One region of the Desulfovibrio sp. Huiquan2017 genome, then DNA from elsewhere that is predicted to be linked to it. Evidence: predicted binding sites of a transcription regulator. Region 1 holds the regulator's gene; each other region holds the start of a gene.
The links. Region 1 encodes sigma-54, which starts transcription at its own class of promoters, with help from an activator protein. Its sites were predicted from a motif close to CTGGCACGGNNNNTGCTT; they were not measured.
Positions count from the first base shown of each region.

Region 1 (5,686 bases):
ACCGATGCCGGCCGCCGGTGCAGCCTAAGGCCAGGGTGATCCTGTAGCGTCCTTCTTCAGCGTAAAGCGGCAGGATATAAAGCAGAAAATCTTTGAAACGTTGAATGAACCCTTGCCCCGTGGGATTGTCCAGGACGTAGGTGGACACGGCCTTGTCCAGGCCGGACAAGGACCGCAGGGATTTGTCGAAATAAGGATTGGGCAGAAAACGGAGATCGAAGACCAGATCCGCCTCGGACGGCACGCCGTACTTGAAGCCGAAGGTGATGATGTGCACCCGCATGCCCATACCCACCGTTTCCAGGGATGACCACTTCGCCTGAATGACCCGGCGCAGGTCGTGGATGGAGTAGTCCGTGGTGTCCAGGACCAGGGCCGCGCCGGAACGGACCGGCTCCAGCAGCTTTTTTTCCATTTCCAACGCCGCTTCCAGGCCCAGGTTGCGGCTCTCCAGCGGATGCGGCCGGCGGGTGGTCGCATAACGCCGGACCAGTTCGCTCATCTTGGCTTCAAGAAAGAGGACCTGCGGGGTTATGCCGAGCTCGGCGAACCCCTTCAGGGCCTGTCCCCATCCGTCCACGAACTCGAACTGGCGCAGGTCCATGCCCAGCGCCAGGCCGCGATACTTGGTATCGAATTTGAGGATGAGGTCGGCCAGCTTGGGCGATATCTCGGACGGCAGTCCGTCGATACAGAAGAAGCCCAGATCTTCAAAGACCTTGAGGGCGGTGCTCTTGCCGGACCCGGAGAGCCCGGTGACGATCACCACGGGAAAAGGATTGGTCGCGGTCAACGGTGTCCGTCCCGGGGTTATACGCTCTTGAGCAGGGCCCAGAGGGCCTCAAGGTCTTCGGCCGCCAGAAACGCCTTGCGGAATTCCTCGTCCTTGAGAAGACGGGAGATCTGCGCCAGGACGCGCAGGTGCATGCCCGCTACCTGCTCCGGGGCCAGCACCAAAAAAAAGATGGTGCAGGGACTATGGTCCAGGGCCTCGAATTCCACACCCTTGTGGCTGCGGCCCACGACCACGATGACCTTTTCCAGGTCTTCGAGCTTGCCGTGGGGAATGGCGATACCGTCCCCAATGCCAGTGGAGCCGAGCCGTTCACGATCGAGAAGGACACGGACCGCATGGTCCGTGTCCATCTCTGGATATTGTTCGCCCAAGGGGGCGACGAGTTCTTGCAGAACGTCCGATTTGGTCTCGGACGCGAGTTCGGGAAGGATCAGCTCCTTCGCCAGGTAATCACTGAGTTTCATGCTTAGTTACCAGGGTCGATCAGGCCGTAATCGCCGTTCTTCCTCTTGTATATTACGTTAACGCCTTCGGTTTCCGCATTGCGGAAGACCAGGAATTCATTGTCAAGGGCATCGAGCTGCATGGCGGCCTCGTCCACGGACATGGGCTTGGGCTCGTATGCATCGGTGCCTACGATGGTGGGGGATGAACCGGCAGCGAGGTCCTCATAGGACAGGTAGTTCATCTGCACCATTTTATTCGGACGCGCCTGTCTGGGGCGGTTCTTCATCTTTTCCCGCATCTTGCGGAGCTGGGCTTCCAGCTTGTCCAGGACCATGTCAATGGTGGAATACATGTCTTCCGAGTCTTCATAGGCCGAGATATGAATGCGATCCGAGTTCAGGATCACGTCCGCCTTGTGGCGGAACTTATCGACCAGCAGATTGACTTGGAGATCTGCCTCCGCATCGGAAACGTATTTTGCTACCTTTTCAAAACGCTTTTCCGCATACCCCTTGAGGTGATCGGAAGGCTCGAAGTTCTTGAAAGTGAAGCTGATGTTCATACGCCGCCTCCTGGTTGAGAGTGCCAAACAGTTCTAGAAGTACTGCTTGCGTTTTGAAGATGAAGGAATGCCCATGGCCGAGCGGTACTTGGCGACCGTACGCCGGGCGATATTCACTTCCAGTTTTTCCTGGAGGATCTCGCCGATGCGCTCGTCACTGAGCGGTTTCTTCGTGTCTTCGTCTGCGATCATTTGCTTGATGAGCGCCTTGACGCTCTCCGAGCCCACCTGGGAACCGTCGTTCAGATCCAAGGCCGAGTTGAAGAAAAACTTCAGCTCGAAAATGCCGTGGGGAGTCGAAACATACTTGTTCGTCGTGATCCGGCTCACGGTGGATTCGTGCATTTCGATATCTTCCGCTACCTCCTTGAGGATCAAGGGTTTGAGCTTTGTCACGCCTTCTTCGAAGAAGGCTCTTTGAAAACCGACGATGCTTTCAACCACTTTATACAGGGTTCGCTGCCGCTGGTACAGACTTTTCATCAACCATGCGGCGGAACGCATCTTTTCCTGAAAATATTCCTTCTCCTTGTCGGCCGCGCCCTTCATGGAATCCACGTAGAAGGTATTCATCTGCAACCGGGGCATGCCGTCCTCGTTGAGGATGATGACGAAGTCCTCGCCGTACTTGTAGACGAACACGTCCGGGCTGACGTAATGCGGCTCGGTGCTGGAGAAATTGGCGCCGGGCATGGGATCGAGCGTCTGGAGCAGGTCCAGGTATGCCTTGAGCTCGTCCATGGAGATTTTGAATTTGCGCGCCAACGGCTTGTAGCGATTCTTTTCCAGATCCTCCAGATGGTCGCGCACCAGGGAGACCAGAGTCGGGTCGTCGTAGCCCAGGACTTCCATCTGGACCAGCAGGCATTCCTGCGGGCTGCGGGCACCCACGCCCACAGGGTCCAAATGCTGGATGCGCAACAGGACGGATTCGATCTCCTCCTCGGAGGCCTGGACCATGGCACCCAACTCCGCCATGGACGCCTGCAGGTAGCCGTTTGAATCGAGATTGCCGATGATGACGTCCCCGATGGCCAATTCCTGCTCCGAAAAGCTGGACAGACGCATCTGCCAGTTGAGATGCCCTTCCAAGGAAGGCTTGGAGGCCAGCCGCGCCTCGAAGGACATACCCTCTTCCGGCATTTCCATGTCGCGGGACATGGCCTGCTTGGAGGTGGAGGAAAATTCGCCGAGATAGTTTTCCCAGTCGGCGTTGCGGACCAACTCCTCCTCGGCCTGGGATTCGGTCAGGGCCTCCGCTTTGTCTGGGACCTCGGTGTCGGTTTCGGTCTCATCAAGAAAGGGATTCTCCAACAATTCCTGCTGCACCGTCTCCAGTAGTTCAAGACGCGATAACTGCAGCAGCTTGATGGCCTGCTGCAACTGGGGCGTCATGACCAGTTGCTGAGAGAGCTTGAGCTGTTGCCGAAGTTCCAATCCCATGATTCGTCACTCGCTTGAAGTTGTATTTATCGGCTGCTGGATAACGAAAATTTTTTTCGCCCGCCCACCATTTTTTTCAAACCAACTATGCCACAGAGAATTTAAGGATGCAACACAATAGTGATAACATCCTGTTTCTATTGTAAATACACAGGGCACATTGATGGTATGAAAAAAGTGTACCAACCTTTGGGTACGGTGTAAATCGGGAAAGCGAAAAAAAGATAAGGGCAAGGAGATCAGAGATGAAAATCTTCGCCCAGATAGATCTGCCGGGCGCGGCTGGATGTGACGATTTCAGACGGGGCTCCCTCCAGAATGACCGTCCCTTCGTAGACAAGGTAGGCACGATCGCAAATGTTCAGGGTCTCCCGGACATTGTGGTCGGAAATGAGGATGCCGATCTCCATGGACTTGAGCACGGAGATTATTTCCTGGATGTCGATGACCGCAATGGGGTCGATGCCCGCGAACGGTTCGTCCAGAAGAATGAACTGCGGATCGAGGATGAGCGCCCGGGCGATCTCAAGCCTGCGCCGCTCGCCGCCGGACAGGAACATGGCCGCCTGGTCCGCCAGCTTGGTGATGGTGAACATCTCCATGAGTTCCTCGGCCCGGGCCCGCTGCTGCCGTGAAGTCAGGTTGGTCTGCTCCAGGATGATCTGGAGATTCTGGCGCACGGTAAGCTTTTTGAAGATGGAGCTTTCCTGGGGCAGATAGCTGACGCCGAGGCGGGCGCGCTCGTGCAGGGGCTTGTCCGTGAGCGGCTGGCCGTTCAGCGACACCTCGCCGGTGTTGGGCTGAACAATGCCCACGAGCATGTAGAACGTGGTCGTCTTGCCCGCGCCATTGGGACCGAGCAGGCCGACCACCTCGCGCGTGTTGACCTCTATGTTGATGCCGTGGACGACCTCTTTCTGTCCGTACCGCTTGGACAGGTTCGTTGCGCGCAGACCTTCCGCCATCTACTGCACCTTGAGATTGCCGGGAGTCATGAAGACGGCCTTGACGCGCTGTTCGCCGCCGATGACCTCGGATCGATCGTCTTTGATGTGGAAATTGATGACTTCGCCGGTCAAGGAGTTGGGGCCATCCTGGAGTTTGGGATTCTGCTCCATCTTGAGGAGTTGCGGCCCCACCAAGTAGGTCAGCTTGCCGCAGGTTCCTTCGGTGGTCCCCTTCCGTGCCCGGACTTTGCCTTCGGCCACGATGCGGTCAACGCTATCGGCGGAAAATTTCTTGTCGGAGCTGGACGCGAGAAAGGCCGAAAGCCTGTCGGCCCAGAGGGTCAGTTCGCCATGGGTAGCGACCACGTTACCCACGAAGGAAATGACCTTGCCGGTTTCATTGTAGGTCATGCGATCGGAAGTGATCTTCACCGGCAGACGGTTCGGATCCATGCCCACCGGAATGGGGGCGGGCGGCGGTGTTTCAGCCACAGCACCCGTGACCTGCCCTTCTCCGGAATCGATCTTGGGGGCCGCCGGAGTGGGCGTGGACGCGGCCTTCTTCATCTCAACAGCCTTGAGGAATTTCGCGTTGGCGTACCCGACGGCCTTGGCCGGGTCGCGATCCTTTTCGCTCAACTCGAAGACGGCCACCCAGCCGTTTTCGGGGAAGTCGGTGCGCACCCGCTGGCCCTTGGCCAGGGTGACCACATGCGCGGCCCCTGGATTGGGCGCCTTGCGCACGTTGAGGTTGACCGTGGCCTCGCGCACTTCGCCCCAGTCCTGGGCCAGGGCTCTGACCGGAACCAGCAACAGGGCCAGCAGCAGCAGCATTCCCATACGTCGAACCGTTTTCCGCAACGTCTTATTCCTTGTTTTCATGCAAAGGATTCCTTCCCAGTCCTTCCGGGGCCAACAACGCTTCCACGCCGCCCGCGGCCACCAATTGGTTCGTGGCTAAGTCGAGTTCCATGGCCTTGGCCTGAACAATCATGTCCGGTCGGCGCATAGTGACGCCGCCCTTGAGGTACACCTTACCTATTGCGCCCACATAATCAAGATGTTGGGCGTCCAGGGCCAAGTTGCCGAATCGCCCGCTGACACCGTCGTACAACGACAGATTGTCGTTTTCCTGATCCACCTCGCCACGGTCCGCCTGGACGTAGACCTCCCGGCGATCCTCGCCGAAAAAGGCGGTCAGTTGGGGGAAATCCATGGCGATGATGCCGAGTTCCTGGTTGTACTTGGCACTCCGGGCTAACAACTTCCAGGCCATGGCCCCCTGCTTGCCCTGGACGAGTTCGATGTCCTCGGCCGAGACGTCGGCGTCGGCGAACATCTCCTCGCGCGACGCCCTTGGCCGCTCGGCTGTACCGGTTTCCTCCAGAATGGGCTCGGAAAAGAAAAGGGAATTCACCCCCAGGCCGATAAGCAACCCCAGGGCGAAAATGACGAGAAGAATCAGAGCCGGGCGCCCTTTCATCTAGTCCA
Region 1 is NZ_JAFMPN010000014.1:5,078-10,763, reverse strand. Features, by position in the region: gene rapZ (RNase adapter RapZ) at 1-793, opposite strand, end outside; gene J0909_RS12875 (PTS sugar transporter subunit IIA) at 811-1,260, opposite strand; gene hpf (ribosome hibernation-promoting factor, HPF/YfiA family) at 1,263-1,805, opposite strand; gene rpoN (RNA polymerase factor sigma-54) at 1,839-3,248, opposite strand; gene lptB (LPS export ABC transporter ATP-binding protein) at 3,488-4,213, opposite strand; gene J0909_RS12855 (LptA/OstA family protein) at 4,214-5,035, opposite strand; gene lptC (LPS export ABC transporter periplasmic protein LptC) at 5,061-5,678, opposite strand; gene J0909_RS12845 (KdsC family phosphatase) at 5,679-5,686, opposite strand, start outside.

Region 2 (5,686 bases), on a different contig from region 1:
CTTGGCCCGGGCCGCGTCTTTGGCGGTCTCATGGGGATCGAAGCTCAGGGAGACTACCTTGAGTTCCTTGCCGGGCGTAAGCTTGACCTCAGGCAGGATGGAGGCCACCGAGCTTTGGAGCAGGCTGCACACATCCGGGCAGCGGTAGTAGATGGGCAGCAGCAGAAGCGGCGCGTCGGCCAATTCGAGCAGCGTCACCCGGTTGCCCTCGGAGTCGATGAAAGGCACGTCCGGAAGTTGCGCCCCGAGGTGTTCCTCGATGCCCACCGGGACGTCGGCCTTTTCGGCCTCCGCCATCATCGCGGCATGGTCGTGGACCGCATCCGGGGATGTGCCGGGCATATCCGTCCCGTCCATGGCATGCCCGTCCATGGCATGCCCGTCCATGGCGTGCCCGTCCATGCTCAGTCCCGGCTGATCCATGGACCGCGCCGGGACGCCATCCACGCCGTCGGCCCCGCCGGTCGCCCCACAAGGGGCGGCCAGCAGGGCGGCGGACAGGAGCGTCAAGATCAGTATGCGCATCGGCCCGCCTAGAGAGAACCGATATAGCCGGCCAGGGCCTTGATCTCGTCCGGCGAGAGCTTGCCGACCATGCGTTCCATGGTTTTCTTCTTGGCCCCGCCGTAGGTGCCGTCCTTATACCCCGTAAGCTTCATCTCGATTTCCTGGACGGACTGGCCCTTCAGGACCACGTCGCCGCCCGCCTTGGAGGATTCGCTGCCGTCGCGATGACAATTGGCGCACCGTTTCTGATATAGTGCCCCGCCGTCCGCGGCAAAGGCGGCGGTCACGCCGAAACAGCATACGATGGTCAATACAGCCAGTAATTTCTTCATGTCGTCCTCTGTGATTCAAGCTAATGGTTGCAATTGGATTTCTCATTTGAACAATACGCATTTTTCGTTCTTTTTCCAACCACCGGAGCATGATAATAACACCAAATGCCCGGTCCGCCCTCCGCAATGCCCTCCATTACATATTCTATAACTTTCTAATAGCCTCTGAGACCAAAAACATTATACGCTCACATAAAATCGGGCCTCTTGCCCGGATCGGAACTTTGGAGGGGAACAAAATGGGCATCAAATGGAAACTGTTATTGATCACCGGCCTGCCGGTGTCGGCCATCCTGATCATCTTCGCCGTGGGGTTGACCAGCTTCAGTATCCTCGACTCGAACATGATTTCAGTCAATGGCCTACACTTGGACCGGGCAACCATGATCGACGCCGATCGAGATGCCTACCAAGCCCAGACTGCGGTCGTACGCGCTGAAAAAGCGGCTTCTCCCGAAGCCTTGAGCAAGGACAAGACGGACTGTGCCGAAAACATGCAGCAGACCTGGGACCGGATCTCCGGCCCGGCTGAAAACTTCACCCCGGACATGGGCGGCGACTTCACCAATTTCAAAAACGATTTCCAGACCTGGCAAAAGACCAACACGGACATCCTCACCCTGACCGCCGACACCCTGACGGCCAAACTGGCCCGGGACGAAGCGGAAAATGCGGCCTTGGCCTCCTTCGACGCCATGCGGGAGGTCATCAACCAGCTCGGCGAAATCGCCGATACCCGGCTGAAGAACGCCTTGTTGCCCGAAACCGCTCGGCTGCAGACCGAGGAAGCCCTCTCGTTGATCCTCAATGCCGACCGCGACGCCTACCAGGCCTACGTGGCCCAACTCCTGGTCATCCGCAGCATCAAACCTGAGGCGATCAGGAAATGGGCCGACTCCTTCAACGAAAACCTGGAGCAGACCCGCGACCGCGTCACCAAGGGCGCTGTACTCCTCGGGACCGAGGGACAGCGGCTCAACGAGGATTTCGTGGCCCGGCTCGATACCTGGGCCGAGCACAGCCGGAAGGTGGTCGATCTGTCCACCGCCAACGCCGACAAAAATCTCAACCGAATCACCCTGCTTGCCAAGAGCGAGGAAACTTTCTCGGCCATGCGCTCCTCCATCGACCGTCTCGGCCAGGCTGAAATGGCCCGCGTCGAGGCGCGCATGACCGAGCTCGGCGCGGTGGTCGAGCGGACCATTTGGACCTACGTGATCATCTCGATCCTGTTCATCCTGGCCTCGATAATCCTGACCCTGGTCTTCTCCTCCCGGATGGCCGCCGTCATGAAGCACGCCGCCCGAGTGGCCGAATCCCTGGCCGCAGGCGATTTCACCGTGCATCTGGACGCCGACCGCAACGACGAGATAGGCCAGTTGGCCAAGGCCATCAGCGCGATGATCGTAAAACTCCGGACCATCGTCCTGGACGTCCAGGCATCCGCCTCCAATGTGGCCTCCATCTCCGAGGAACTGGCCGGGTCCTCCCAGTCCATGAGCCAGGGCGCCACCGAACAGGCGGCCGCTGTGGAAGAAGTCTCGGCTTCCATGGAGGAGATGTCCTCAAGCATCAGCCAGAACTCCGAGAGTTCCGCCAAGACCGGAGAAATCGCCGTGCGCACCGCCCAGGAAGCCCGCAAGGGCGGCGAGGCCGTGCGCCAGACCGTGACGGCCATGACCCAGATCGCCGAGAAGATCTCCATCATTGAGGAAATCGCCCGGCAGACCAACCTGCTGGCGCTCAATGCGGCCATCGAGGCCGCTCGGGCGGGCGAACAGGGGAAGGGCTTCGCCGTGGTCGCGGCCGAGGTGCGCAAGCTGGCCGAACGCAGCGGCACCGCCGCCGCCGAGATCGGCGAACTCTCCACCTCCAGCGTGGAAGTGGCTGCCCGGGCCGGGAAAATGCTCGACGCCATCGTCCCAAACATTGAGGAAACAGCCGAACTTATTCAAGAGATATCCGCCGCCAGCAACGAGCAGAACGCGGGGGCCTCCGAGATCAACAGCGCCTTGCAGCAATTGGACTCCGTGGTCCAGACCAACGCCAGCGCCTCGGAGGAAATCGCTTCCACCGCCGAGCAACTGTCCTCCCACGCCGTGGAGCTCGAAACAACCATGACCTTCTTCAACCTCGGACACGGCTCCGCCGGCGCCCTGCCCGCAGGACCGGCCAAGGCCAAGCTCGGACCGGCCAAGTCAAAGCCCGCCCCGGCCGCCCTGCCCAAGGCGACCGGCAACGGCAAGGCCGCCGCCCCCGGGCACGGTCTGGATATAGATATGGACGAAAGTGACGACGCCTTCGAACGATTCTAATCCCCCCCGGACTCCGCATCCGCAAGGGCGGTCCCAACCCAGGGGCCGCCCTTTTTCACGTCCGATCCCATTTGCTGAGTGAATCCATCAAAAGAAAAACAAAATAGTTTTTCGATCTATTATTCATGGATAGAACAGAAACGTTTTACTCCACCGCCAGTGGACGGCCCGCGCGGCATACGACGGGAATCCGCTTTTGGTCACATTTTTTATTCCTTCAAAAACAGCATGTTACAAACTTTCCATCGCTAATTTTATTGGCATGTCACTTGCTAGGTATAATACACATACCGCATTCGGAGGAAGCCATGACAAGACGAAATACGATGCGCGGGAAGGCGCGGCGCGGCATGGTCACCGTGGAGGCGGCCATGCTCCTGCCGATCTTCCTGTTGCTCCTGATGGGCTTGATGGACATGGCCCGGCTGTTCTGGACCCAAGGCGTGGTCCGGGACGCAGCCTTTGAGGGTGCACGCATGGCCGTGCTCGCCGAAACAAGCCTCGAACAGATCCGGCACGTGGTCGAACGGGAACTGTCCTCCGGCGGCATCAACCAGGCGTCCTCGGTGGAAGTGGGCACGCGCGAACCATCCCGGCCCGTTGACGTGACCGTGTCCGTACCCTTCGAGTTCCTGATTCTCGACAATCTGATCCCGTCCATGAGCGACCGGTGCAGCCTGTTGGCGGCCACTGCGGTCATGACCCACGAGAGGTGACCCATGCACAGAAACGACGACACCCGGCGGGGCAGCGCGGTCATGGAGTTCGCCCTGCTCATGGCCCTGCTCCTGGCCCCGCTCCTGGCGGGCATATGGGACGCGGCCCGAATGATCGACATGAACCAGGTCCTGACCCGGGCCGCCCGCGAGGGCGCGATCCTGGCCTCGCGGGGCAACGACCCAACCCGGACCGTCCTCTCCTTCGTGGCGGCCGAGGGACTGTCCACGGAGGACCTGATCGTGTCCGTGGCGGTCGGCCCCGAAGACCGGGAACTGGGACGAGAAGTCTCGGTCTCCCTGAGCTACAACGTCGCGGACGGGACCGTGTACCCCTGGGGACGTCTCATCCCCGAGGGGCTGACTGCGGTCGCCCGCGCCAAGATGGAGTGACCGCCATGCGCAAGGATTTCCGCCCTCTGAACGACGAAAGCGGCTTCGCCACGGTGATGGTCAGCCTGTGCATGGCCGCCCTTATGGGGTTGACCGCCCTGGCCGTGGACCTGGGCCGGGCCTATCTCAAACGCAGCGCCTTGCAGACCGCGGCTGACGCCGGGGCCCTGGCCGGGGCCAACTCCCTGCTGGCCAAAGGCCGGGACGTGGAGAAGTTGCGCCTCATCGTGACCAGCTACGCCACCCGGAACCTGACCGACGCCGATACGCCCGGGGTCGCCATCACCGACGCGGACATCGTCTTCCTGCGCGACGGCGTGCCCGACGAGGAAAACCCCAACCAGGTGGAACTGACCATCTCCCTGACAGCCCGGCGCGAGAATCCCTTTCCCCTGTATTTCGGCAAGGCCGTGGGCAAGCCCGCCATGGACATCCGCGTGACCTCCCGGGCCGGACTGGCGGGCATGTGTTCGAGCAAGTGCTCCAAGCCCTTCGTGGTGCCCACCAAATTCGAATGGGACGACAACGCCGCCCCGGGCACCAAGTATTATCAAAACGGAACCCTGGACGTGGAAAGCCCCCAGGAACTGGCGTCCGTGACCGTCCTCGGCTACACGCAGGACGACGTGGGCACGCAGATCGTTATCAAGCCCGGCGACCCAAGCCTGGCCATCGCGCCCGGCCAGTACAACCTGGTGGACCTGCCTCCCGTCAACAAGGGCGATCCGATCACCGGCGCGGCCATGGTCAAGGAAAACATCGAGGGATGCACCGGGTCCAACAGCTACGCAACCGTGGCTCCGGACGACGAACTGCTCATCGAACCCGGCAACTCCGCCGGTCCGGTGAAGTCCGGGGCCGACGCCCTCATCGGCCAGGACCCCTACGCCGCCTGGGACGACTCGGCCCACGCCATCCGGGGCAGCGCCTTCAGCGATCCCATGGACAGCCCGCGCGTGGTCATCATTTCCTTCTACGACCCGCGCTACCCGCCCACCGGCGGCCGCAACGTCATCCGCGTCTACGAACTCGGCGCTTTCTTCATCGAGAGCGTGGACAGCACGGGCAACGTCCAGGCGCGATTCATCAACACCGTGGCCGTGGCCCCCGACGCCGACGGCTCGGACTGCCTCCTGCGCATCAGCCGCCTCATGCTCGACTCCAGCCGGAGCTGACCCGCCCGAAACCGCAAATACCCACCCGAGGACGTCGGCCGATCGCGGTCGGCGTCCTCTCCTCAACCTGCCCAAAACCTCCCTCCAACGGAGGTTTTTTGCCTTCAACCGCGCCGCGCGGCCAAATCCGGGCACTTTCTAAGCATTTTACCTGGAAATAACGAACCCGTTCGGTCTGGAATATCCATTTAACTCTGAAAAGAATGGACTATTTTCTTGCCATATGCTTATACATAGCTCTGTCTCAG
Region 2 is NZ_JAFMPN010000002.1:80,356-86,041, reverse strand. Features, by position in the region: gene J0909_RS02080 (SCO family protein) at 1-525, opposite strand, end outside; gene J0909_RS02075 (c-type cytochrome) at 534-839, opposite strand; gene J0909_RS02070 (methyl-accepting chemotaxis protein) at 1,079-3,154, shown strand; gene J0909_RS02065 (TadE/TadG family type IV pilus assembly protein) at 3,463-3,870, shown strand; gene J0909_RS02060 (TadE/TadG family type IV pilus assembly protein) at 3,874-4,263, shown strand; gene J0909_RS02055 (pilus assembly protein TadG-related protein) at 4,269-5,438, shown strand.
Region 2: the regulator sigma-54 is predicted to act here: its motif matches at 3,412-3,429, upstream of J0909_RS02065 (TadE/TadG family type IV pilus assembly protein).

Region 3 (5,686 bases), on a different contig from region 1:
AGGCTCATGGACATGCGCATGGACAGCGAGGAGCAGGTGGACGCCGAGGTCGAGCGGTTCATCCGGGAAGCGGGGTCGCGCGATGGCTGATCCCGCACTCGCCTACAAGGTCACCTGGGTCACGGATCAGCTCGGCGTGGGCAGTGCGCCCATGAGCTATCCGCAACTGGAGGCTATCCGCGCCCAGGGGGTGGACGCAATCCTCAATCTGTGCGGCGAATTTTGCGACCTGCACGACATCGAGAAGGATGCGGGTTTCGAGGTCCGCTACCTGCCGCTGGAGGATGAAGAAGCCCCCGGGCTCATTGAATTGGAAAAGACCCTGGAGTGGCTGGACGAGGCCATCTACCTGGGCAAGAAGGTGCTCATTCATTGCCGCCACGGCATCGGCCGCACGGGCACGGTGCTCAACGCCTATCTGCTCAGGCGAGGGCTGGGTCACAAGCTCGCGGGCAAGGCCCTCAAGAAGCTCAAGAGCAAGCCCGCCAATTTCGTCCAGTGGCGGACCATCCGCAAGTATGGCAAGCAGTCCGGCCAGTTGACCGTGCGCGAGCCGTCCCTGGAATTCAAACGGCTGGTGGATCTTTCGCCTTTTTTCAACGATTACATGGAGTTGGTCCAGCGAGTGGACGAGAGCGTCCAGGCGGTTGACGGATTGGCCTGCGGCCTGGACCACAGTCAATGCTGCACCACCCCGGTTTCCCTGACCCTGGCGGAAGCCGTGTACATCTCCCATCGCATCAACCGGAAGCTGTCCGGCGAGGAACGTCTCAAGGTCATCGAACGGGCCGTGGCCACGGCCCAGGCCGAGCGCCGGGCGGCCAGCGACCTGGCGTCCGACGGGGACGGAGAGTACTGCCTGTCCGAGGCCGGGGCGGTCTGCCCCCTGCTCGAAAGTGGCCGCTGCCTGCTCTTCGAGCACCGGCCTATCCAGTGCCGCGCCTTCGGCCTGGACCAGAGCGACGCCGGGGGGCTGTGGGGCACGCTGATCACTCCGGCCCTGAACAAGATATCCTCGGAGATGTGGTTCGCCTACACCGGGGCCATGGCGTCCGGTGGCATGCCGCAGTTCGCCTTGCCGGACGTGGTCTCCGGCAAGTTTGTGGAGACCGTTTTCCGGTTCATGATGCGGCAGGGGTTGGACTAGCCGCCTAGATGGCGCAGTGCAGCCCCGCGAAGGGGTTGGCCAACTGCGGCAGGTACGGCTCGGCAAAGAACACGTGGCCCTCTCTGGGCAATATCAGGGGCGGCCGGTCCGGGTTGATCCTGATGCTTACCGTGTCCTCGTCGAATTCCACGCACATGGGTACCACCTCCTGTTCGGCCTCGCTGCAAAGACTCTCCCGGTGTTCCGGGATGTGGCAGTGGGTGTGCCCGTCCGGATGGACCACGGTCAGCTTGGTCAGGGTGGTGATCACCTGGCAGACCTTTCCCGCATCATCGAAAATCAGAGAATTGGCGTCTCCGTTCACGCCCACGGCGTCGGGGTCGTATGCGGTCATCTCGCCCGCCCGGGTGGGCACGGCGGTGGGCTTGGCCGGTTCCACGGAACGCACCCGCCCCTCCGGAGTGAAGCTCACTCCGATGCGCACTTCCAAGGGCCCGACCGGAGTGGGCACGGACAGGGTCTCGCCCGGCCACAGGGTCAGGCTGCGCAGGGCCAGGTTGTCGTAGAAGCCCACGCTCATGATCCGGGCGCGAATGGGGCCTATGGGCGTGGTCAGGGTGACGGGCCTGGCCAGTCCGGCTTCGTCTTCCTGGCTCCAGTAGCCCGACAACTTGCCGTTCAGGGGAAAGATGCGGTTGATGGTCCCGTTTTCATGGAATGAGACCAGTTCTGCCGGGATATCCCCGGCCGGGGTGGAAATGACCGTCTGCGTTTCCAGGGGCACGGACTTGATTCCGCCCGAGCCGTGGTATTCCATGGGCAGGAGTTCCCGTTTGCGCAAATCGTCGGCCGTGTGCTGGGGAATCAATTCACCATATGGTGTGGATAGAGTCTGCATGGAAACCTCTTTGGGGATTTGGGCAGGCGCGGCGGCGGGACGGGCCCGTCGTCGTCGGCCATGCGGGTGCGGGGCGTCCGGCCGGGCCGTGGCGTCCGATGAAAAGCGGGGACGTGCGACGCGACGTCGCACGGCCGGTCCGTCGGTGATTGGCGACGCCGTAAAGCCCATGCCGCGCCTACGGGGTAAAAACGGCCCGAACGGCGGCGGGCCCCGAAGCCGGAGAAAACGCCGGGGAAGACGTCGTGGACGCGGTGCCGGACAGGATACAGAGCCACAGACAGATGTAGATGAATTTTTTGAACACGCCGTCTCCTAATTCTCGACCAACTTGGTCAGTTCCACCTCGGTCAAGGGGCGTTCCAGCTCCCAGGCCAACTTTCTCACTTCATCGACAAGGACCGTGAGCCGCTGCTCGGGCAGTTCGAGCCCCCGGCGCGCAAGGGCGTGGGCAACCGCCGCTCGCCCACTTTTTCCGCCAACCGCGACCATCCGGTCCGCGCCGATGCGGCTGGGGTCGAAGGGCTCGAAGAGCTCCGGCGACTTGCTGAGGGCGTGCGCGTGAAGGCCGGACTCGCAAGCGAAAATGTCCTTGCCCGCGATCGCCTTGGTGCGGGGAATCGGCACCCCGGCAGCCTGAGAAACGAAATGGCAGAGGTCGCGAAGATTCTCAACTTTGTACGCATGGCTTTCCTCCTTGAGTGTCAGGTAGGCGGCCAACTCCTCGGTGGCCGCGATGCCGGACCGTTCGCCGATGCCGAGCAGGCTGGCGTCGGCGAAGTCCGCGCCGCCCGCAAGGGCGGTGACGGCATTGCCCGTGGCCATACCGAAGTCGTCGTGGCAGTGCACGGCCAGGTCGATGGTCAACGCCTTCTTGAAGGTGGCGACCGTTTGGGCGGTCTTGACCGGGGTGAGCAGCCCCAGGGAGTCGGACAGGCGCACGCGGGCAGCGCCCACGTCCTGGGCCAATCCGGCCACCCTCAGGGCGAAGTCCGGGTCGGCTCTGGAGAGGTCCTCCAGGCCGACGGACACGTAATCCATACCCAGGAGCCGAGCCGCGAGCACGGTGCGGGCCAGGCGTTCCAGAAGCCCCTCGCGGTCGATCCGGAGTCGATTCCTGATGTGCAGGTCGGAAACGGGTACGCCGATGTTGATGCGGTCCACCTCCAGCCCGGCGGCCTTGCGGATGTCCGCCTCGCGGCAGGGCGACCAGACGGACAGGGCGGTCCGCCCGCGCCGTTTGCCTATGGCGCGGACGAGTTCGTCCAATCCCTCCTGGCCGACCCAGCCCAACTCGATCTCGTCCACGCCGATGGACAAAAGACCGGACACGATCCGTTCCCTCGCTTCCATGGAGAAGTAGGCCCCGAATAGCTGCGCTCCTTCTCTGAGTGTGGTGTCGATCAACATGTGGTTTGTCCTCATAGATGGTTGCGGATGATGCTGACTCTCCTTGAGCATGAAGGATGCCAATTGATGATATTCTTATAATTCATTGAAATAATTGGTATATTTTATTGACGAAAAAGAGATGGAATTGCCTACGTTTTTGTAGGTTTCCACATTTGTGTCGGCTCATATGGTCTGCGCCTACACTTTTCGTAGGAAGCGACACCGTTGTAGGATTTTTTATTTCTCCTTTAAAAACAGGATGATGACATGTCTTTTGCGGTTTGGCACGCCATTTGCCGTAAGGGGTCTCATCGACGCAAACAAACCCATGGAGGAGAAATCATGCGGAAAGTAGCGATTTACGGAAAGGGCGGCATCGGAAAGTCCACCACCACGCAGAACACTGTTGCCGGCCTGGCTGAAATGGGCCGCAAGGTCATGGTCGTCGGTTGCGATCCCAAGGCCGACTCCACCCGCCTGCTGTTGGGCGGGTTGGCTCAGAAGTCCGTGCTCGACACCCTTCGTGAAGAAGGCGAGGACGTGGAACTCGAAGACATCCGCAAGCCCGGTTACGGCGGCACCTGGTGTGTCGAGTCCGGCGGTCCGGAACCCGGCGTGGGCTGTGCTGGCCGCGGTATCATCACATCCATCAACATGCTCGAATCCCTGGGCGCCTACGAGGAGTCCGAGGGGCTGGACTACGCCTTCTATGACGTCCTCGGCGACGTTGTCTGCGGCGGCTTCGCCATGCCCATCCGCGACGGCAAGGCTCAGGAAATCTACATCGTCTGCTCCGGCGAGATGATGGCCATGTATGCGGCCAACAACATCTGCAAGGGCATCATGAAGTACGCGGAATCCGGTGGCGTCCGTCTGGGCGGTCTGATCTGCAACTCCCGCAACACCGACCGCGAGGCCGATCTCATCACCGAGCTGGCCGCCAAGCTGGGCACCCAGATGATCTATTTCGTGCCGCGCGACAACGACGTGCAGCGCGCCGAGATCAACCGCAAGACGGTCATCGAATGGGACGGCTCCGTGCCCCAGGCCTCTGAATACCGCGGTCTGGCCAAGGCCATCGACGAGAACGAGATGTTCGTCATCCCGAACCCGCTTGAGATCGAAGATCTGGAAAAGTTGCTCATGGACTACGGAATCATGGAAGCCTAATCCATCGCGCAATACTCTGAAATTAATCAAAAGCTAAAAATAGCAAGCAAATAGGAGATTCCAGAAATGATGATCATGATTCGAGCGATTGTACGGCCCGAGAAAGCGGACGACGTGTTGGCCGCCCTGATGGACAACGGTTTTCCCGCCGTCACCAAATATTCCGTGGCCGGTCGCGGCAAGCAGCGCGGCATCAAGATCGGCGAGGTCACCTACGACGAGATCCCCAAAACCATGCTCATGAGCGTCGTCAAGGCCGAGGACAAGGATTTCGTCATCAATACCATCATGGACGCCGCCCGCTCCGGCACCAAGGGCGCTTTTGGCGACGGCAAGATCTTCGTCTCCGACGTGGATGACGTCTACACCATCAGTTCCGGCGTCAACGAGACCACCGTAGCCAGCGAGGGGGCCGCGTAATGAAGGAAGTCATCGCAGTGGTGCGCATGAACATGATGAACAAGACCAAGGCCGCCCTCACCGACGCCGGTGTGGATGCCTTCTTCGCCCACGAGGCGCAGGGGCGCGGCAAGGGGTTCGTCAATGCGGCCATCGTCTCCGGAGTGGAGCAGGGATACGAGGAAGCGGCCGAAGTGCTGGGCGAGAAGGGCAAGCTCTACGCCAAGCGCATGATGACCGTGGTCGTGCCCGACGACATGGTGGAGGACGTGGTCCAGGCCATCATGGCCGTGAACCGGACCGGCAAGCCCGGCGACGGCAAGATCTTCGTCCTGCCCGTCGGCGGCGCCGTGCGCGTCAGAACCCATGAAACAGGTGAAAAGGCGATAGCTTAGCGCCGATTTAAGGAGAAAGTATACATGGCTAAGACGAAAAAGCTCGTGCAGCTCACGCCCACCGACATCAAGGAAGATATCCTTGCGAAGTATCCTCCGAAGGTGGCCCGCAAGCGCGCCAAGCAGATCATGATCAACGAGGCCACCGGCAGCGATTCGCCGCCGGAGATCCTGGCCAACGTCCGCACCATCCCGGGCATCATCACCATGCGCGGCTGTACCTACGCGGGATGCAAGGGCGTCATCATGGGGCCGACCCGCGACATCGTGAACATCACCCACGGTCCCATCGGCTGCGGATTCTATTCCTGGCTCACCCGTCGC
Region 3 is NZ_JAFMPN010000006.1:9,805-15,490, reverse strand. Features, by position in the region: gene J0909_RS06025 (PEP/pyruvate-binding domain-containing protein) at 1-90, shown strand, start outside; gene J0909_RS06020 (dual specificity protein phosphatase family protein) at 83-1,147, shown strand; gene J0909_RS06015 (hypothetical protein) at 1,152-2,006, opposite strand; gene J0909_RS18340 (hypothetical protein) at 2,185-2,313, opposite strand; gene J0909_RS06010 (LeuA family protein) at 2,322-3,416, opposite strand; gene nifH (nitrogenase iron protein) at 3,741-4,568, shown strand; gene J0909_RS06000 (P-II family nitrogen regulator) at 4,635-4,988, shown strand; gene J0909_RS05995 (P-II family nitrogen regulator) at 4,988-5,362, shown strand; gene nifD (nitrogenase molybdenum-iron protein alpha chain) at 5,387-5,686, shown strand, end outside.
Region 3: the regulator sigma-54 is predicted to act here: its motif matches at 3,462-3,479, upstream of J0909_RS06010 (LeuA family protein).

Region 4 (5,686 bases), on a different contig from region 1:
GATTGCGGTGGAGCACGGCTTCGGCCATCGGGCCCTGGGCGCGGCGGACGTCACCGTGGACGGCCGGGTCATCAAGGCCAACCCCGGCGCGGCCAACGGCTTCAGCCTCAACGACCTGGTCCCGGGCGATCCCACCCGCCGGGGCGCTTCCACCCTCCAGGAACACGAAACCGGCGCGGCCGCCCGCCAGGGCATTCCCGTGCGCCTCAAGAAGATCGCCTGATACTTCCTCCACAGACTCACCCCCTTACCAGCAGGCCCCCGCGGAAACCCCGGTTTCCCGGGGGCCTCGCCGTCGTCGCCGGAGCCGTACCCTGCTTGCGCAGTGATTTTTCCGCAAAAAGGACAAGCTGCACCGGGGCGAGGCTGCGCCGTCGTGAAGGGCGGGGCGCCGACAGGGGGGAGCGCGCTCCGGAAATTTCGAGTCTGCAATCGAGATGGAAACCAACGACCGAATCCTTCTCCGCCGTTGCGACCGCCCGGCCTCCACGGCGCGGAACGAAAAGGGCCCTCCCCGAAATCCGGGGAGGGCCCTGTCCATGCGGCGGGGAGGCTGGTCCGCCATGGTGTCGCCAGGCATTACTGGCCGTTTTTGTATTGTTCTTCCAATTTTTTGATTTCGATCACCAACTCGTCGTCCAGTTTGACGATGTCCGCATAGTCGTAGGTCCTGCCCAGGTTGGCGTATTTGGGTTGTCCCATGCGATGGAAGGGCAGGGCTTCGTATTCGCATTTCTCGCCGGGCAGGGACTTCACGAACTCGATGATCGCCTCGATGTCCCCCACCGTATCGTTGAAGCCGGGGATGACCGGGGTCCGGACCCGGATCGGCACGCCGGGACGGGCTTCCTTGATCTTCACGAGGTTCTCCCGGATGCTTCGGCCGGTGTGGCCGGTCTTTTCCCTGTGTTTCTCGTCATCCATGGATTTGATGTCGTACAGGAAGTTGTCCACGAACGGCAGGCAGGACTCGACGACTGCCCAGGGGGCCTGTCCGCAGGTCTCCACGGCGGTGTTGATGTGACGTCGCCGGGCTTCGCGCAGCAGGGCCAGGGCGAAATCGGGCTGGGCGAAGGGTTCGCCGCCGGACAGGGTCACCCCTCCGCCCGAACGGGCGTAGAACCGTTCGTCCTCCTCCACCCTGCGCAGGACCTTGTCCACGCTCTGTTCCTCGCCGTAGACGATGATGGCGTTGCCGGGGCAGACGCAGGCCAGGGCGAAATCATCCCCCACCATATCGTGGTCCATGCGGATTTTGCCGTCGTCGCCCACGGTGATGGATCCGTCGGCGCGGTGATTCAGGCAGTGGGTGCATTTGTCTGCGCCGATACAGTTGTTGCTGTTGTAGGCGATCTGGGGGGCGAACGCCTGCGATTCGGGATTGGAGCACCATGCGCAGTGCAGGGGGCAGCCTTTCATGAACACGATGGTTCGAATGCCCGGCCCGTCATGGACGGAGTACTTCTGGACACTGAATACGGTCCCGGTCGTCTTCTTGTCTGAAATGGAGCTCATTGCGTTTCCTCGTCCCTCGGAAAAGGTGTGAAAAAGGGACAGGAGTTTCCCCCTGTCCCTTATGGACTGACAGTTGCCGGTTAGATGGTTTCGTGGGCGGTTCTGGCGATCAGGTCGTCCTGGAGGTCCTTGGACAGGTCGCAGAAGTAGGCGGAGTATCCGGCGATGCGCACGATCAGGTTGCGGTACTGCTCGGGATGCTGCTGCGCCTTGATCAAGGTCTCGGCGTTGATGACGTTGAACTGGATGTGCCACAGGCGCAGGTCGCAGTAGGCCCGGATCAGATCGACCAGCTTGCGGGTGCCTTCCTCGCCCTCCAGGCATTTGGGCGTGAATTTGATGTTGACCAGGCGGGCGGCGCGCTCACGGTGATTGAAGTTCTTGGTGGTGTAGTTGGACATGAGGATGGCGGTGGGGCCGTTCTTGTCCGCGCCGTGGGAGGCGGAGGAGCCGTCGGACAGCGGGTACCAGGCCACGCGGCCGTTCGGGGTGGCGGAGACCACGCGGCCGAAGGGCACATGCGAGGTGAAGGGCACGTAGCGGACGTCCAGGTGCACGCCCAGCTCGTCCTGGTACTTCTCGGCGAATTCGACGCTTAGGGCGTCGACGTACTTGCCGATCTCATCGGCGTACGGGTCGTTGTTGCCGTAGCAGGGGGCCGTCTTGAGCAGGGCCTGGACATCCTCGTAGCCCTTGAAGTCGGCCTTGCAGGCGTCGATGACCTGCTGCATGGTCAGCTTCTTGTCCTCGAAGACGAGCTTCTTGATGGCGGCCAGGGAATCGACGACCGTGCCGAAGCCGATGACTTCGAAGTAGCCGAGGTCGATGCCCTCGGGAACGTCGGGCTGATGGATGTCGATGCAGTGCTTGCGGCAGAGGGCGTGCATGGCGTCGGCCAGCGGCGCGGCGAAGTGGTCCTTGCGCAGCTTGATGACGCTGACTTCCTGCGCGAAGCCGTGCTTGAGCAGGTTTCGGTGCTGGACGGTGTAGGCGGCCAGGAAGTCGTCGAAGGTCTCGAACAGGCAGGGGTCGCCGGTGGCGGGAGCGAGTTGCCGGTCGCCGTACTTGAGCATCTTGCCGTTGTACAGGACCATTTCCACGGCGGCCGCGAAGTTGATGTAGGGGCAGCCGGACGTGTAGGTATCCCGGTTGGGCATGCGGATTTCGGCGCAGCCGGAGATGGCGTAGTCGTAGATCTCCGAGAACTTGGCGCCCTTGGCCAGGTGCAGGGGGATGACTTCCTCGTCGTTGATCAGCTTGGGGAAGCCGGAGCCTTCCTTGATGGTTTCCGCGATCTCGGCCAGGAACCGCTGGGGCGCGCGGGCGTGGATGCGGGCCGCCAGGTCGGGGTAGTGGTGCGGGAACTCGCGCTTGGAGCGCAGGAACAGGTAGGACAGTTCATTGGTGGCGTCGAGGCCGTCCTTGGTCTGGCCACCGATGGTCACCGCTTCCCAGTGGGCGTAGCCTTCGTTGAAGTCGCCGCCTTGGGGGGAGATGTAGAGGTCGATGAACTGGGCCATGCTGACGAACATGCATTCGATCAGCTCCATGGCCTTGACCTCGTCCATGGTGCCCGCCTCGACGTCCTTTTCATAATAGGGGTAGAGGTACTGGTCCATCCGGCCGTTGGAGACGATGGTGCCGGTCTTCTGCTCCAGGCGGGAGAACATCTGGGTGAACCACTGGGACTGCACGGCCTCGTAAAAGGTCTCGGCCGGATGCTCGGGGACCTTGCTGCAAATGCGGGCCATTTCCCGCAGCTCGGCCTTGCGGACCGGGTCCTTTTCCTCGCTCGCCTTCTGCTCGGCCAGGGCGGCATGACGGTTGGCCCACAGGATGACGGCGTCGCAGACCAGGATGATGGCTTCGATGAAGGGCTTCTTCTCCACGTTGTCCACCGGGGAAAGCGGATCAAGGGCGTCGAGCTTTTCCTGCATTTCCTTGCGGATGCCGCCGAAACCGCGCTTCAGGATGACTTCGTAGTCATGCACCCACTGGAGGCAGGAGCGGAAGGAGGAGGTTTCATTGACGATGTACCGGGAGTGCAGACCATCGGGGTCGTTGTAGGTCAGGGCGTGGGTCTCGGGGGCGAACGCTTTGTTCAAGGCCTCATGGTAGGTCTTGCCCTTCCAGTATGGGGCGATCTCGTGGACGACGACGTCGGCGTCGGCCTGGGAGATGGTGAACGGAGAGCTTTCACGGTTGGGCAGTTCCTTGAGGGCCAGGTCCAGGAAGTCGCCGTCCAGCTCGGGGTAGAGGATGCCGTAGCGGCCCTGGGCGCCGGCGCGGCCGCAGAGAAGGTTGTCGTCGTCGATGTAGACGTCGATGTTCTCGGCGATGTTGTACAGGGCCTTGGCCCAGCGCAGGGTCAGATGCTCGCCTTCCGTCTCCTGCATGGACTTGGTGAAATACAGGGCGCGCTGGATGTCTATGGAAGGGGTCAGGTTCTCGATGCTTTCAAGAATCTTGAACACGCGTTTGTGGGTTTCCCTATACGGGTTATCGAGTCCCTTGAGCTTGTTTTCCAACATCTGTTCTTGGTGTGAAAGGCAGCATTCCATCTGTCTGTTCTCCTATTGATGTGTTTAAATTATTGCTTCGGTTGCCCCGGCCGTCCGGGCGGTATGATCCCTACTTAAGCATAGTTTGTGCCAATATATTCTGACAGCTAACATGCTTGAATATAAATGCTTTTTTGCATACTGCCGAAGAGGATTTCCTTCGGGGCGCCGGCATGGTGCGGGGGTGCACCATTTTCCGCGTGAAATGAGTTTTATCAAATAAAAAAAAGTAGATAGTTGCATGTTGCGTTTCGGCATCCGTGGGAAAAACGGTGCAAAATAGAAACATGATTCCTAGATAGCCCTCAACGCGCTTTTATAAATGAATTTTTCTTGTTGGATCTTGAATTGCGGCGCGCACAAGAAAAAGCCCTGCGATTGGTCGCAGGGCTTTTTCAATGTGGTTGTTCGGGGGGGTCAGCGGAGGACGAACATGGATATTTCCGGGATGTAGGTCACCAGCAGCAGGACGACGATCATCAGGGCGAGGATCGGCCAGATCTGCTTGCTGATGTCGTCCAGCTTCACCTTGGCCACGCCCGAGGCGACGAAGAGGTTCACGCCCACCGGCGGGGTGATGAACCCGATGGCCAGGTTGACGACCATGATGATGCCGAAGTGGGTCGGGTCGATGCCGACCTGTGTGGCGATGGGCAGCAGGATGGGGACCAGGATGACGATGGCCGCCAACGCTTCCATGAACGTGCCGATGAACAGCAAAAACGCGTTGAAGAGCAACAGGATCATGATCTTGCTGTTGGTCAGCCCCAGGATGTACGAGGCGATCTGCGCGGGAATTTCCTCCACGGTCATGATCTGGCCGAAGACCTTGGCCATGGCCATGAGAATGATGATGATGGCCGAAGTGGCGCAGATGTCCAGCATCGTGGGGATGATGTTGTGTCTGTTCAACCCCTTGTAGACGAACATGCCCACGATCAGGCCATAGAAGGCGGCCACGGCGGCGGCCTCCGTCGGGGTCATCAGGCCGCTGTAGATGCCGCCGAGAACGATGACCGGGACCATGAGGGCCAGCTTGGCGTCCCAGATGGCCTTGACGAAGGTGCCGAAGGTCCGGGTCTTCTTCTCGCCCATCCAGCCCTTTCGCTTGGAGATCCAGTAGCTGTAGCCCATGAGCACCAGGCCGGTGAGCACGCCGGGGATGATGCCCGCGAGGAACAGGTCGCCGATGGAGGTCTGGGACGCGATGCCGTAGATGACGAAAGGATTGCTCGGGGGAATCATGACGCCGATGGCGCCGCCCGCAGCCACGATGGCGCAGGCGAAATAGGTGTTGTAGCCGCGCTCGATCATGGCCGGGATGGTCAGGGAGCCGATGGCGGCAACGGTGGCCGGACCGGAACCGGAAATGGCGGCGAAGAACATGCAGGTGGCTACGGAGGCCATGGCCATGCCGCCCGGGAGCGCGCCCAGCATTTCATCGGCCAGGTTGAGCAGTCGGGTGGACAGGCCGCCCGCGCCCATGAAGATGCCCGCCGCCACGAAGAAGGGGATGGCCATGATCGGGAAGCTGTCAATGGATGTGAAGCTGATCTGGGCGATGTAGCCGAGGTCGATGGTGCCGGTGGCCAGGATGGTCAGCAGCGAGG
Region 4 is NZ_JAFMPN010000002.1:171,161-176,846, forward strand. Features, by position in the region: gene J0909_RS02425 (molybdopterin dinucleotide binding domain-containing protein) at 1-223, shown strand, start outside; gene hpsH ((2S)-3-sulfopropanediol dehydratase activating enzyme) at 580-1,515, opposite strand; gene hpsG ((2S)-3-sulfopropanediol dehydratase) at 1,596-4,076, opposite strand; gene J0909_RS02440 (TRAP transporter large permease) at 4,494-5,686, opposite strand, start outside.
Region 4: the regulator sigma-54 is predicted to act here: its motif matches at 4,153-4,170, upstream of hpsG ((2S)-3-sulfopropanediol dehydratase).